2 regions of the Saliniramus sp. genome follow, and region 1 is predicted to be linked to the other one. Evidence: riboswitches for the same ligand, from Rfam matches in the RefSeq annotation. Region 1 holds a riboswitch; the other holds the start of a gene.
What was found. A riboswitch is a leader RNA that binds a small molecule or an ion and turns the genes downstream of it on or off. The one in region 1 is predicted to bind cobalamin.

Region 1 (6,665 bases):
TTGACACGCGCCTCGCAACGCGCCCGCTCACCCTCGGTAAAGACGCGATGCGTGAAGCGGGTGCCGTGGCGCGCGATCGAGGCTTCGACGCGCCGGATATCACACAGATCCGAGCCGATCCCGACGATCATGCGGATTGCCCCGATCGTGCTTCATCCATTGCCGCGCGCATGGCGCCGATTGCCTCCGGCAATCCGCAAAAGATCGCCTCGCCGATCAGGTAATGGCCGATATTGAGCTCGACGAATTCCCCGATCGCCGCGACGGGGCCGACATTCTCCGTGGTGAGCCCGTGGCCTGCATGCATTTCGAGCCCGATACCCGCGCCATGCGCCGCCGCGCGGCGCAGCCGGTCGCGTTCGCCAGCGATACCGGCCTCGTCGCCAGCGAGCCAGAGTTCCGCATAACGCCCGGTATGCAGTTCGACCACCGGTGCCCCGAGCGCGCGCGCGGCATCCATGACGCGCTCTTCCGGCTCGACGAAGAGCGAGACGCGGCATCCCGCATCGGCCAAGGCCGCAATCGCATCGCGCAGGGCGCCCGGGCGCGCCTCAAGGTCGATCCCGCCCTCGGTCGTGCGCTCCTCACGCTTCTCGGGGACGAGGCAGGCGGCATGCGGGCGCAGGCGGGTGGCGATCGCGATCATCTCATCAGTGACCGCCATTTCGAAATTGAGCGGTTTGGTGATTTCCGCCATGAGCCGCTCCATATCGGCATCGCGGATATGGCGGCGATCCTCGCGCAGATGCGCCGTGATGCCGTCGGCCCCGGCCTCGATGGCCAGATGCGCCGCGCGCACCGGATCGGGATGGGGGCCGCCGCGGGCGTTACGCACCGTGGCGACATGATCGATATTGACACCCAGACGCAACCTGCCGCTCGCCATGACCGCTCACCCTCCTCGATCTCGACCGTCGCATAGCGCAAAGCGCCGCGCCGCGAAAGCACCTGCCGCCACATCCGATGTCGCATCGAAACGATGACAGGCGCCGCCGACACGCCTAATCTGTCGCGCAAGGGGACGAATAACAATGTCCCGCGAGCCGGTGTCGCATCACCGCATGAGATCGCGGGCACGCAAGGGGAGAGCTGTAATGAGTGATTTGCACGATGAGGGCATGCGCGTGCGCAGGAAGGTGCTCGGCGATGCGCATGTGGATCGCGCCGAGGCGCGCAAGACCGATTTCGACGCACCGTTTCAGGATTTCATCACCCGCTCCGCCTGGGGCATGCTCTGGACGCGCCCGGATTTCACGCCGCGCGAGCGCTCGCTGGTCACCATCGCCCTGCTCGCTGGCCTCGGCAATGACGGGGAACTCGCCCTGCATCTGCGTGCCACGCGCAATACCGGGGCGAGCCGCGAGGATGTGCGCGAGGCCTTGATGCATGTCGCGGTCTATGCCGGCGTGCCGCGCGCCAACCACGCACTGAAGATCGCCAAAGAGATCTTCGCCGAAATGGATGCGCAGGATGAGGCGGGCTCATGAGCTATACCGAACGCGATACCTCCCGCCATCCGCCGGCCCTGACACCCGCTTACAAGTCGAGTGTGCTGCGCAGCCCGCAAAAGCCGCCTGTCGCAATGCCGGCGACCCTGTCGGAACTCACCGGCCCGGTCTTCGGCCACGAGATCATCGGCCCGCATGACGCGGATCTGACCATGAACCACGCCCGCGCCGGCCACAGCGCGATCGGCCCGCGCATCATCGTGCATGGCCGCATCCTCGACGAGGACGGGCGCGGCGTGCCCGATGCGCTGATCGAGATCTGGCAGGCCAATGCCGGCGGGCGCTATCGCCACAAGCGGGACGGCTATCTCGCGCCGCTCGATCCGGATTTCGGCGGCTGCGGGCGCACCATCAGCGATGAGCAGGGCGGCTATGCGTTTCGCAGCATCCAGCCCGGCCCCTATCCCTGGCCGAACCGGGCCAATGACTGGCGCCCCGCGCATGTCCATTTCTCGGTCTTCGGCCATGCCTTTGCGCAAAGGCTGATCACGCAGATGTATTTCGCGGGCGATCCGCTGATCGGGCTCTGCCCGATCGTCAACACCATCCCCGACCCACGGGCCATCGATTCGCTTACCGCGCGGCTCGACATGCGCGCCACGCAGCCGATGGACGCCATCGCCTGGCGTTTCGACATCGTCCTGCGCGGTCGCCGCGCCACCTTCTTCGAGAACCGTCCGGAGGGCACCTGATGCAGGATCGACCGGATTACCTCAAGCAAACCCCCTCCCAGACGGCGGGGCCGTATCTGCATATCGGCTGCACCCCGCGCGCAGCCGGGCTCGACTGGCCGCATGCCGATCTCGGCGCCATCATGATCAGCGACGAGACGCGCGGCGAGCGCATCAGCATCACCGGCTGCGTGCATGACGGGATGGGGGCGCCCCTGCGCGACGCGCTCATCGAGATCTGGCAGGCGGATGCGCAAGGCATTCATCCCGGGCGCGGCGATCCGCGCGGCAACGGGGACCCGTTCCTCACCGGGTTCGGTCGCTGCGCAGCCGATCCGCAGACCGGCGAATTCCGCTTCGAGACGATCCGCCCTGGTGCGGTTTCGGGGCCGGGTGGCACGCTGATGGCACCGCATATCGGCTTCTGGATCGTCGCGCGCGGCATCAATCTGGGCCTGCATACGCGCATGTATTTTCCACAGGATGATCTCTCCGGCGATCCGGTGCTCGCCCGAATCGAGCATCGCGAGCGCATCGCGACATTGATCGCGCAGGAAGTGGACCCGGGCACATACCGTTTCGAGATTTTTCTGCAAGGCCCGCGCGAGACCGTATTCTTCGATATCTGACAGGGATTTGGTCCTTCACGCGCCATACTGACACAGGCGCGATCGGCCTCGTCATGCGGGGCGCCCGATTGACTCGCCCCGGTCCCTGTGGCCCCTTGCCGTGGTCGGTGCCCGTTCTGGGCCAAACAGGGAAGCCGGTGCGAGACCGGTGCTGCTCCCGCAACTGTAATCGGTGAGCCCGTCCGAAAGCCACTGGTGCCGCACGCACCGGGAAGGCGGACATTGCGGTGATGACCCGAGAGCCAGGAGACCTGCCGACATGAAGCAACCCTGATCGACGAGGGCGGGAGTCCTCGTGGGAGAATAATGATGAACAAGTTCCTCACGGCGCTCGTCGCCGCTTTCCTGCTCGGCATGCCCGCCAGCATCATCGCAACGGCCAGCATGGTTACATCGGCAAAGGCGCATGACGGCGGGGATGTCCACCAGTCCGGCAGCATTATCGTCAGCCATCTGTGGACCCATGCTACCAGCCCCACTTCGGACGCGATCGAGGTCTTTCTGACCATCGACAATACCGGCCTCGAAGGCGATGAACTCATCGCCGCCACCACACGCTTCACCGGCCACGGCAGGCTTCAGGCCCCGGCCGTCAAGAACGGCACCCTGCGCGTTGTCGAGGCGCCGACACTTGAAATCGCCCCCGGGCAGACCATCAGCTTCCAGCAGGGCGGTATCACGCTGGTCCTGCCCAACGTCCAGCGCGTGTTGCGCGAAGGCGATCATTTCGACATCTTGCTCGAATTCGCAAAAGCCGGCGCGATCACCGCCGAGGTCGGCGTCGAGGCGCCGGTGGGCGCCGATGATCACGATCATGACGACGATCATGATCACGACCACGACACGAAGAGCTGAGCCATTTCGAAGCGGGCGCGGAGCGGGCAGCCCTCGGTTGACATCGCCCCGCGCTCCGTTAGACCATTGAAAATGCCGACGGTGCTGCGCTTTCGGGCGCGGCTTTCAAGGGAATGCCGGAAGGATATGCGGGCCTCGTCCCGCCATATCCGTGCCGGAGCTGCCCCCGCAACTGTGAGCGGCGAGCTTCCAGCGTGAACCACTGGCCCATGGCCGGGAAGGAGCTGGCGGCGATGACCCGTGAGCCAGGAGACCTGCCGTCGCCTGCAATGATGATCGATCCGGGCGGGGTGCACCGGGGAAACTGATCGGCTGACGGGGCGCAGGTCCGTTGCCGGACGCGAATGCCGGGTTCTGCCGGTTTTCGAGGTTTGGACACGACACCATGAGCCAAGACGATATGCGCGGCACGGATGCCGCCCCCGAAACGACATATCAGCCAGACATGCGCCCGATCCTGCATGTCTGCCTCACTTGCCGGCAGCGCGATGCCGAGGGGCAGATCATCGAGACGGAGGGACCGCGCGCCGGAACGCACCTCCATGACAATCTCGCGGCCGCCCTGCCCGACGACGCGCCCTTCATTCTGGCGGGCGTCGAATGTCTCTCCAACTGCAAGCGCGCCTGCACCGTGGGGCTGACCAGCCCGACGCGCTGGAGCTACGTCTATGGCGATCTCGATCCGGTCGGGAGCATCGACGACATCATTGCCGGCGCCACGCTCTATGCCGGCACCGATGACGGTATCGTGCCCTGGCGCGCGCGCCCGCAGATCTTCCGCAAGGGGGTGATCGCCCGGATCCCGCCCTTCCCGCCTTCATCTTCCCATTCCGCCGCGCCCGCCGCCACACCGGCCCGCGCCAGCGAGGACCAATCCGCATGAGCAACGCTTTCGCCGCTTCGGTCAGCAAGACGCCCGTCACCATCATCACCGGCTTTCTCGGCTCGGGGAAGACGACGCTGATCCGCAATCTGATGCAAAACCCGCAGGGCCTGCGGCTCGCCGTGATCGTCAATGAATTCGGCGATGTCGGCGTTGACGGAGACATCCTGAAATCCTGCGCCGACGAGAACTGTCCGGCGGATTCGATCCTCGAACTCGCCAATGGCTGCCTGTGCTGCACCGTCGCAGATGATTTCGTGCCCACGATCGAAGCGCTGATGAAGCTGCCGCAAAAGCCCGATCACATCGTCATCGAGACGTCGGGCCTCGCTCTGCCGAAGCCCTTGCTCAAGGCCTTCGACTGGCCGGATCTGCGGTCGCGCATCACTGTGGACGGCGTGATCGCCGTGGCCGATGCCGAGGCGGTGGCTGCGGGACGTTTCGCGGCCAATCCCGAAGCGGTGGAGGCCCAGCGTCTCGCCGATGAGGGCGTCGATCACGAGACGCCGCTCTCCGAGCTTTTCGAGGACCAGATTTCCTGCGCCGATCTCGTCATTCTCAACAAGGCCGATCTCGTCGATGCAGATGCCATGGCCCGCGCCCGCGCCGTGATCGAGAAGGAAGCGCCGCGTCCGGTGCCTATCCTCGAAGCCAGCGAGGCCAGGCTTGATCCGCGCGTTCTGATCGGTCTCGACAAGGCGGCGGAGGACGATCTCGCCGCGCGGCCCTCGCATCACGACGACCACGACCACGAACATGATCACGAGGATTTCGAGAGCATCATCGTCACGCTTCCCGAGGGGCTGTCGCCCGATGAGATCGTGGCGCGGGTCGAGCGTCTCGCCCGCGAGCAGAACATCCTGCGCGTGAAGGGCTATGTCGCGGTACCCGGCAAGCCGATGCGGCTCCTCGTCCAGGGCGTCGGCGCGCGCGTGCGCACCCAATTTGACCGCCCATGGGCGCCGCAGGAAGAGCGCGCCTCGCGGCTGGTGGTGATCGCAGAGCATGATCACATCAACCGCACGGCCATCGAATCCGTGCTCAACGGCTGAGCGGGTTTTAGCGATGCATGTCGTCTTTCGCGAAAGCCATGGCCTCGAAGAAGCCGGCGCGCCCCAGGATCTGGGGCAGAGCCCGGCCGATCTCGTCGTTCTGTCTTTCTCCGACAGCGATCTCGGCGCCTTCGCCGCTGCCTGGCGGGCGGCGCGCGAGGGGATGCCGAGCCTGCGTCTGGCCAATATCGCATCGCTGATCCATCCGCTCTCCGTCGATACCTATTGCGAGAACACCCTGTCGGGGGCGCGCGCGATCCTGATCCGCATCCTCGGCGGGGTGGATTACTGGTCCTACGGGATCGAGCAGATCCAGAAGCTGGCGGAGCGCGAGAATATCGCACTCGCGGTCATCCCGGCTGATGGCCGCCCGGACGAGCGGCTCGATGCGGCTTCGAACCTGCCGGTCTCGACCCTGCGGCGCATCGCGCATCTGTGCGATCAGGGCGGACAGGGTGCGGCCCATGCAGCACTCGCCCAGTTGGCGCTTGCCGGCGGGCTGTATGCCGATCCGGTCATCGGCGTGAAGGCGATGGCGCCGGTCGGCTTCTTCCGTCCCGGCACGGGCATCATCTGCCCGCTGGCCCTGCCGCGCGCGGGTGTGCGCCCGCTCGCGCCGGTGATCTTCTACCGCTCCTTTCTCACCGCCGCCGATACCGGCCCGGTCGAGGCGATGATCGCAGCGCTCGAGGAACGCGGCTTCGATTCCTTCGGCATCTTCGTGCCCAGCCTGAAGGCCCCCGATGCCGCCGGCTGGCTGCGCCGGCATCTGGCGCGGCTGGAACCGGACGTGATCATCAACGCCACCGCCTTCTCCGCGCGCATGGATGCGGATGGCGGCACGCCGCTCGATATCGCCGATGCGCCGGTTTTGCAGGTGGCGCTGGCCAATTCCGACCGCAAGGCCTGGAGCGAGGCCGAACGCGGGCTCTCGCCGGCGGATCTCGCCATGCATGTGGTGCTGCCGGAAGTCGATGGCCGCATCTTCGCGGGCGTCGTCTCCTTCAAGGAGCAGGAGGCGCGCGACCCTGATCTCGGCTTCGCACGCCGCGCCCATTGCGCCGATG
Region 2 (6,665 bases), on a different contig from region 1:
GGGCGAAGCTGGCGAGCGCGAGCACCAGCAGCGTCGCAGCCAGCGCACCGATGAAGGCGAAGACCGGCACAGTCGCAAGTCCGAGAAACATCCCCGTATGCAGGAGCGCGAGGATTGCCCCGAAGGCGCCGCCGGAGGAGATCCCCAGTAGGTGCGGATCCGCCAGCGGATTACGCGTCACGGCCTGCAAAACAGCCCCCACCAGCGCAAGCCCCGCCCCGACCAGCGCGGCGAGCAGCGCCCGCGGCAGGCGGATCTCCCAGACGATCGCCGCGCGCCCGGCGGACCAGTCGGGTGTGATCAGGCCGGGCGCGATGCGATCGAGGATGACGCCCCAGACCGTCGTCAGCGGGACCGGCACGGCCCCGAGGCTGACGGCGGCGGAGAGTGATAACAGCAAGAGCCCGATCCCGATCCCCCAGATGCCCATGCGCATCCCGGAGCGAAGGCGCGGCACGCCCGCTTTCGCGGCGATCACGGGCGCCGCGATTTCAGGTCCGGGCATGCCGCGCATCTGCCTTACTCCGCCGCGCCGGTGATCGCCGCCAGATCGATGCCGTGGAAGGCCTCGGCGAGGGTGCGGATCGCCGCGATGTTGCGCGGCCCGGGCGTCGCCTCGACGTAATCAAGCACCACGAAGCGGTCATTGACCACCGCATCCATCTCCGCGAGCCCGGGATTCCCGCGCAGGAAGGCGATCTTCTCCTCGGCGGTCACCTCACCATAATTGACGATGATGATGACCTGCGGATCGCGCTCGACCACGGGCTCCCAGGCGACCCGCGTCCAGGAAGTCTCGACATCATCCATGATGTTGCGTCCGCCAGCCGCCTCGATCATCGCGGTCGGCATGGCATAGCGCCCGGCGGTGAAGGGCGTGTCCTCGCCGCTGTCATAGACGAAGACGCGCAGGGGCTCGCCCCGGGTGATCTCTTGCGCGATTGCATCGAGCTCGCTCTGCCAGTCGCCAATCAGCGCCTCGGCGCGGGCATCTACGCCGAAAATAGCGGCGAGATTGCGGATATCGTTGAACATGTCGTCGATGGCGATACGCTTACGCTCCATGATGTGGATGCAGCTCTCGGTCAGTTCATACACCGCGACCCCGAAAGGCGCGAGCGCCTGAGGCGTCACCTCGCCGCCCACGCGCATGCCGTAATTCCAGCCGGCGAACCAGAAATCGAGATCGGCGCCGATCAGCACCTCGCGGGACGGGTAGCGCTCGGAGAGTTCGGGAAGCTCCGCCACGCCTTCGCGCATGGCCTCGTCAAGCTTGTTCCAGCCAGAAATCCCGGTATAGCCCACCATCGAATCCGTCAGGCCGAGCACCAGCATCATCTCGGTGAGATTGACGTCATTCGAGGCTGCGCGCTGCGGCGGGGCATCGAAGGTGATCTCACGGTCGCAGCTCTTCACCGTGACGGGATGGGCCTCGGCTGTGGTCATCGGCGCGACGAGAAAAAGATTGGCAAGGCAGAGGCCGGCGATTGCCGGGCGGGCGGATTTCATGAAGATGTCTCGCTTTGCGGATTGGTTGATGTGTTTGGCGGAAAATGCGGCGCTGCCCCGAAATGCGCTTCGCTGGGCAGCGCGAAGTCGAAACCCACTGACGCACGCGGCGTCGCCACGACACGAAAGGCGCGCGCGATCAGTTCGGGCGTCAAAACCTCCCCCACCGGCCCGAAAGCAAGCGGGTGACCGTCGGCCAGAATCAGCAGGTCGTCGGCGAAACCGTGGACGAGGTTGAGATCGTGCAGGGAGGCGACCACCGTCGCACCGAGCCCGCGCACCAGCCGCAGCACTTCGAGCTGGTGGCGGATATCGAGATGGTTGGTCGGCTCGTCGAGCACGATCAGCCCCGGCTCCTGCGCCAGCGCGCGTGCTACCATCACCCGCTGGCGCTCACCGCCCGACAGCGTGCCGAAGGAGCGCTGCGCGAAATCATGCAGCTCAAGCCGCTCCAGCGCGTGATCGACGATATGCCAATCCTGCGCTGAGAGGCCTGCCAGCGCCCGCCGATGCGGCGCGCGTCCGAGCGCGACGATCTCCGCGACGGTCAGGGCGAAATCCGTCGGCTGCTCCTGCAAAACCGCCGCCACGCACTGCGCCACGCGGCGCGCAGGCATGGTCCGGATATCCTGCCCGTCGAGCAGGATGCGACCGGCTTGCGGCTTGTGGAAACGGTAGATCAGCCGCAACAGCGTGGATTTGCCCGCGCCATTGGCGCCGAGCACGCCGAGAACCCGACCCGGGGCGAGGTCAAGGCTGACCGGATGCAGGATGCCGTTCCCCCAGGAGACGGCGTCGAGGGCGAGCCGCGCGGCGGCGGGAGGCGGACAGCTCATGACCCTGCCTGGCGTTGCATCGCGCCTTGCGGAGTCATGAGCGCGCGACAATGACAGCTGCAAGGCGGACGCGATTCGCCGATCATGCTCTCAGAATGCGGATTTGCGTGCTGCATCGGGCCCTCTGCCTGCGGAAGCAGGGGGCGCAGGTTGCCAGACGCATGACACGCGTGAGCGCGCTTTGATCATGTGGCCTCCTCCGGACACCCCGCCGGTCTGGTGTTGCATCGGCGATGGCAGGTCTCCTGGCTCGCAGGTCATCGCGCCTCTCCGCCTTCCCGCTCCCGTTCCCGTTCCCCGAAGCAGTGGCATGAAGGGGGCGCTCTCCGCTCACAGTTGCGGGGGCAGCACCGGAATTGGAGATCATCTCGCAGGAGACGATCCGCGCACCGGTTTCCCTATTCTCCCGGATTCATCCGGGCACCATCGCGATCTTGGTAGCAGGGCCGGTTGCGCCGGCCAAGGGTCGATATCCCACCGATCGCGGTTTTACCGATGAAAACGGCGACCGGCCTGTCTGGCCGATCGCCGCCGATCGTGACTGCTGGCGAGATCAAGGCTGCCCGGAGATCAACGCTCCGAATCGTCTTGCCCGGAATCGTCTTGCCCGGAATCGTCAGCACCCGGATCCTCTGCACCCGGTGCCTCGTCCGCACTGGCGCCCTCTGCGGAACCGGCTTCCGTTTGCGGCGCCTCGCCGAGATCGACCTCGTCATCAACCACGGCCGCTTCGGTTTCACCCTCGATATGCTCGACGGAGACGACCCGCTCGTCAGCGGCGGTGTTGAACACGATCACGCCCTGGGTCGAGCGCCCGGCGATGCGGATACCATCCACCGGCACGCGGATGGTCTGGCCGCGATCGGTGATCAGCATGAGCTGGTCATGCTGCTCGACAGGGAAGGCCGAGACGAGTTTGCCGTTACGGTCATTGGTGACCATGCCGGTAATCCCTTTACCGCCGCGCCCGGTGACACGGTACTCGTAAGCCGAGGAGCGCTTGCCATAACCATTCTCCGAGAGGCCCAGCACGAATTGCTCGGCCGCGCCCATCTCGGCATAGCGCTCCTGGCCGAGCTCGATATCTGCGGCGTCCTCGGCATCGACGGGCGCTCCATTGCCGGGAAGGCCCTCCTCCAGTTCCGCGCCGGCAGCCCGGCGCATGGCCGAGGCGTGTCTGAGATAGGCCTGACGCTCTTCCGCCGTCGCCGCGACATGGCGCAGGATGGCGAGCGCGATCACCTTGTCATCCGGCCCCAGCGCAATACCGCGCACACCGGTGGAATCGCGGCCCTTGAAGACACGCACTTCCGGCACGGCGAAGCGGATGCACTGGCCCTTCAACGTGGTCAGCAGCACGTCGTCATCCGTAGAGCAGACCTGCACATCGACGATGGCGTCGCCCTCGTCGAGCTTCATCGCGATCTTGCCGGCGCGATTGACGTTGACGAAATCCGACAGCTTGTTGCGGCGGACATTGCCGCGCGCGGTCGCGAACATCACATCGTAATTGTCCCAGGAATCCTCGTCCTCGGGCAGGGGCATGATCGTGGTTATGCGCTCGTCCTGATGGATCGGCAGCATGTTGACCAGCGCCTTGCCCTTGGCATTGGGTGCCGAAAGCGGCAGGCGCCAGACTTTTTCCTTGTAGACCTGCCCGCGTGAGGAGAAGAACAGCACCGGCGTGTGGGTATTGGCCACGAAGAGCCGCGTGACGAAATCCTCCTCGCGGGTCGCCATGCCCGAGCGTCCCTTGCCGCCGCGCCGCTGCGCACGGTAGGTGGAGAGCGGCACGCGCTTGATGTAGCCGGCATGCGAGACTGTGACGACCATGTCCTCACGCTGGATCAGATCCTCGACGTCGAAATCGGCGTCATGCTCGACGATCTGCGTCTTGCGCGGCGTGGCATAGGCCTCGCGGATCTCGGCGAATTCCTCACCGATGATCTGCATGATGCGTGCACGCGAGCTCAGGATCTCGAGATAGTCGCGGATCTCGTCAGCAAGCTTCTTCAGCTCGTCGCCGATCTCGTCCCGACCGAGCGCGGTGAGGCGCTGCAGGCGCAGATCGAGGATGGCGCGCGCCTGCGTCTCCGACAGGCGGTAGGTCCCGTCCTCGGCGACGCGATGCAGCGGATCATCGACGAGCGCGATCAGCGGCGCGATGTCGTAGGCCGGCCAGTCGCGATCCATCAGCGCGGCGCGCGCGGCATTCGGATCGGGCGCGGTGCGGATGAGGTGGATCACCTCGTCGATATTGGCGACCGCGATGGCCAGCCCGCACAGAACATGCGCCCGATCGCGTGCCTTGCCCAGCAGGAACTTGGTGCGGCGGCTGACGACGCTCTCGCGGAAATCCACGAAAGCACGGATCATGTCCTTGAGATTCATCGTCTCCGGACGCCCGCCGTTGAGGGCGACGAAGTTGCAGCCGAAGGAGGATTGCAAAGCCGTGAAGCGGTAGAGCTGGTTGAGCACCACATCCGACACCGCGTCGCGCTTGAGCTCGATGACGATGCGCATGCCGTCGCGATCCGATTCGTCTCGCAGATCGGCAATGCCTTCCACCCGCTTCTCGCGCACCAGGTCCGCGATGCGCTCGATCAGGGTGGATTTGTTCACCTGATAGGGGATCTCGGTGATGATGATCGCCTCGCGCTCCTTGCGGATCTCCTCGACATCCGCCTTCGCGCGCATGATCACCGAGCCGCGCCCGGTATTATAGGCCGATCGGGCGCCACTATATCCGAGGATCAGCCCGCCCGTCGGAAAATCCGGGCCGGGGACGATCTCGATGAGATCCTCGATAGTGACCGCCGGATTCGCGATATAGGCAAAACAGGCATCGATCACTTCGCCGAGATTGTGCGGCGGGATATTGGTCGCCATGCCCACCGCGATGCCGCCGGCGCCGTTCACCAGCAGATTGGGGAAGCGCGCCGGCAGGACGACAGGCTCCATCTCCTTGCCGTCGTAGTTCTCGTCGAAATCGACCGTTTGCTTGTCGATATCGTCGAGCAGCGCCACGGCGGGTTTCGCCAAACGGCACTCGGTATAGCGCATGGCCGCCGCCGGATCGCCGTCCACCGAGCCGAAATTGCCCTGTCCGTCGATCAGCGGCAGGCGCATGGAGAAATTCTGCGCCATGCGCACCAGCGCGTCATAGATCGCGGAATCGCCGTGCGGGTGATATTTACCCATCACGTCGCCGACGACGCGCGCACATTTCACATAGGGTTTCTCCGGCATGTAGCCGCTCTCGTGCATCGCATAGAGGATGCGCCGATGCACAGGCTTCAGCCCGTCGCGCACATCGGGAAGCGCACGCGAGACGATCACGCTCATGGCGTAATCGAGATAGGATTTCTTCATCTCCTCGACGATGGAGATGCTCTTCACGTCGCCGCCGGGCGGCGGACCATCGGGGCGGGTCTGATCGTTATCGGCCAAGGTTTTTCTTTCTCGTCGAAACGTGGGGGCGGCGCGGAACCGGGCTTGTGCCGGGCCCTGCCGAATCTGCACGACAATCCGGTTTTGTGATGGCGGTTTTCGCCCGCATTTTCAAGCGCCGGCGCCGATTGAGCCGGGGATAGTTCAACCGAACACCACCGCATGCATGACGCGACCGGGAAGCAGCGTGAAAGCGCCGGTCAGAACCAGGGCAAAAATGAACAGATTGATCATGATCGCCCGATGCGCCTTCACCTCGTGCCGGCGTGCCTTGATGATCGCGACGACGATCATCACCGTGGTGAAAACGGATAACCCGTGGATCCAGCTGAACCGCCCGATGATTGGATTGGCGCTGATCAGGAACGACGACAGCGTCGTCACCAGCATCAGGCTGACCCAGCCATAGCCGAGTATGCGATGGATCGGCGCTCCGGCAGGCGTGGTGAACTGGGCAAGCCCCAGAAACAGCGCGCCCAGCGCGGCGAAGGCATGGATCTGGATGGCTGGCGGGGCGGCGAGCAGGATATCGAAATTCATCAGGGCAGTCCGTTAGCGCAAGGAGAATCGACCACGATCACGCGAGACGATAACAAGCCTGCCCTTTCCGGGATAGCAATGCCGGAGCCATGCTTCGCGGTGCCAGGCCCCGCAATCCGCCCAGGGGCTGGAAAGCCGGCGCGCAAGCTGCTTCATTGGGCGCAGACGAATCGTCATCCAGCGAACGGAGTGCTGCCATGGGCCGTCTTTCCACCCATGTGCTCGATACCGCCAACGGCAAGCCGGCAGGCGGCGTCGCCGTCACGCTGCACCGGCTCGATGCAGATGGCAGCCGCACCATCCTCGTCGAGACCCGCACCAACGCCGACG

Region 2: it holds a riboswitch for cobalamin, as region 1 does, so the genes downstream of both, VKP01_RS04140 (ABC transporter ATP-binding protein) here and VKP01_RS01280 (copper chaperone PCu(A)C) in region 1, are expected to answer to the same signal.

The regions. Positions count from the first base shown of each region.
Region 1 covers NZ_DATGCW010000025.1:18,033-24,697, forward strand. Annotated here, with positions in the region: gene acpS (holo-ACP synthase) at 1-131, opposite strand, end outside; gene VKP01_RS01260 (pyridoxine 5'-phosphate synthase) at 128-886, opposite strand; gene pcaC (4-carboxymuconolactone decarboxylase) at 1,095-1,487, shown strand; gene pcaH (protocatechuate 3,4-dioxygenase subunit beta) at 1,484-2,200, shown strand; gene pcaG (protocatechuate 3,4-dioxygenase subunit alpha) at 2,200-2,808, shown strand; cobalamin riboswitch at 2,899-3,081, shown strand; gene VKP01_RS01280 (copper chaperone PCu(A)C) at 3,118-3,663, shown strand; cobalamin riboswitch at 3,726-3,939, shown strand; gene VKP01_RS01285 (DUF1636 domain-containing protein) at 4,049-4,546, shown strand; gene cobW (cobalamin biosynthesis protein CobW) at 4,543-5,598, shown strand; partial or broken gene VKP01_RS01295 (cobaltochelatase subunit CobN) at 5,612-6,665, shown strand, end outside.
Region 2 covers NZ_DATGCW010000087.1:3,743-10,407, reverse strand. Annotated here, with positions in the region: partial or broken gene VKP01_RS04150 (iron chelate uptake ABC transporter family permease subunit) at 1-436, opposite strand, end outside; gene VKP01_RS04145 (ABC transporter substrate-binding protein) at 520-1,509, opposite strand; gene VKP01_RS04140 (ABC transporter ATP-binding protein) at 1,506-2,345, opposite strand; cobalamin riboswitch at 2,564-2,788, opposite strand; gene gyrA (DNA gyrase subunit A) at 2,916-5,795, opposite strand; gene VKP01_RS04130 (DUF2306 domain-containing protein) at 5,940-6,335, opposite strand; gene uraH (hydroxyisourate hydrolase) at 6,533-6,665, shown strand, end outside.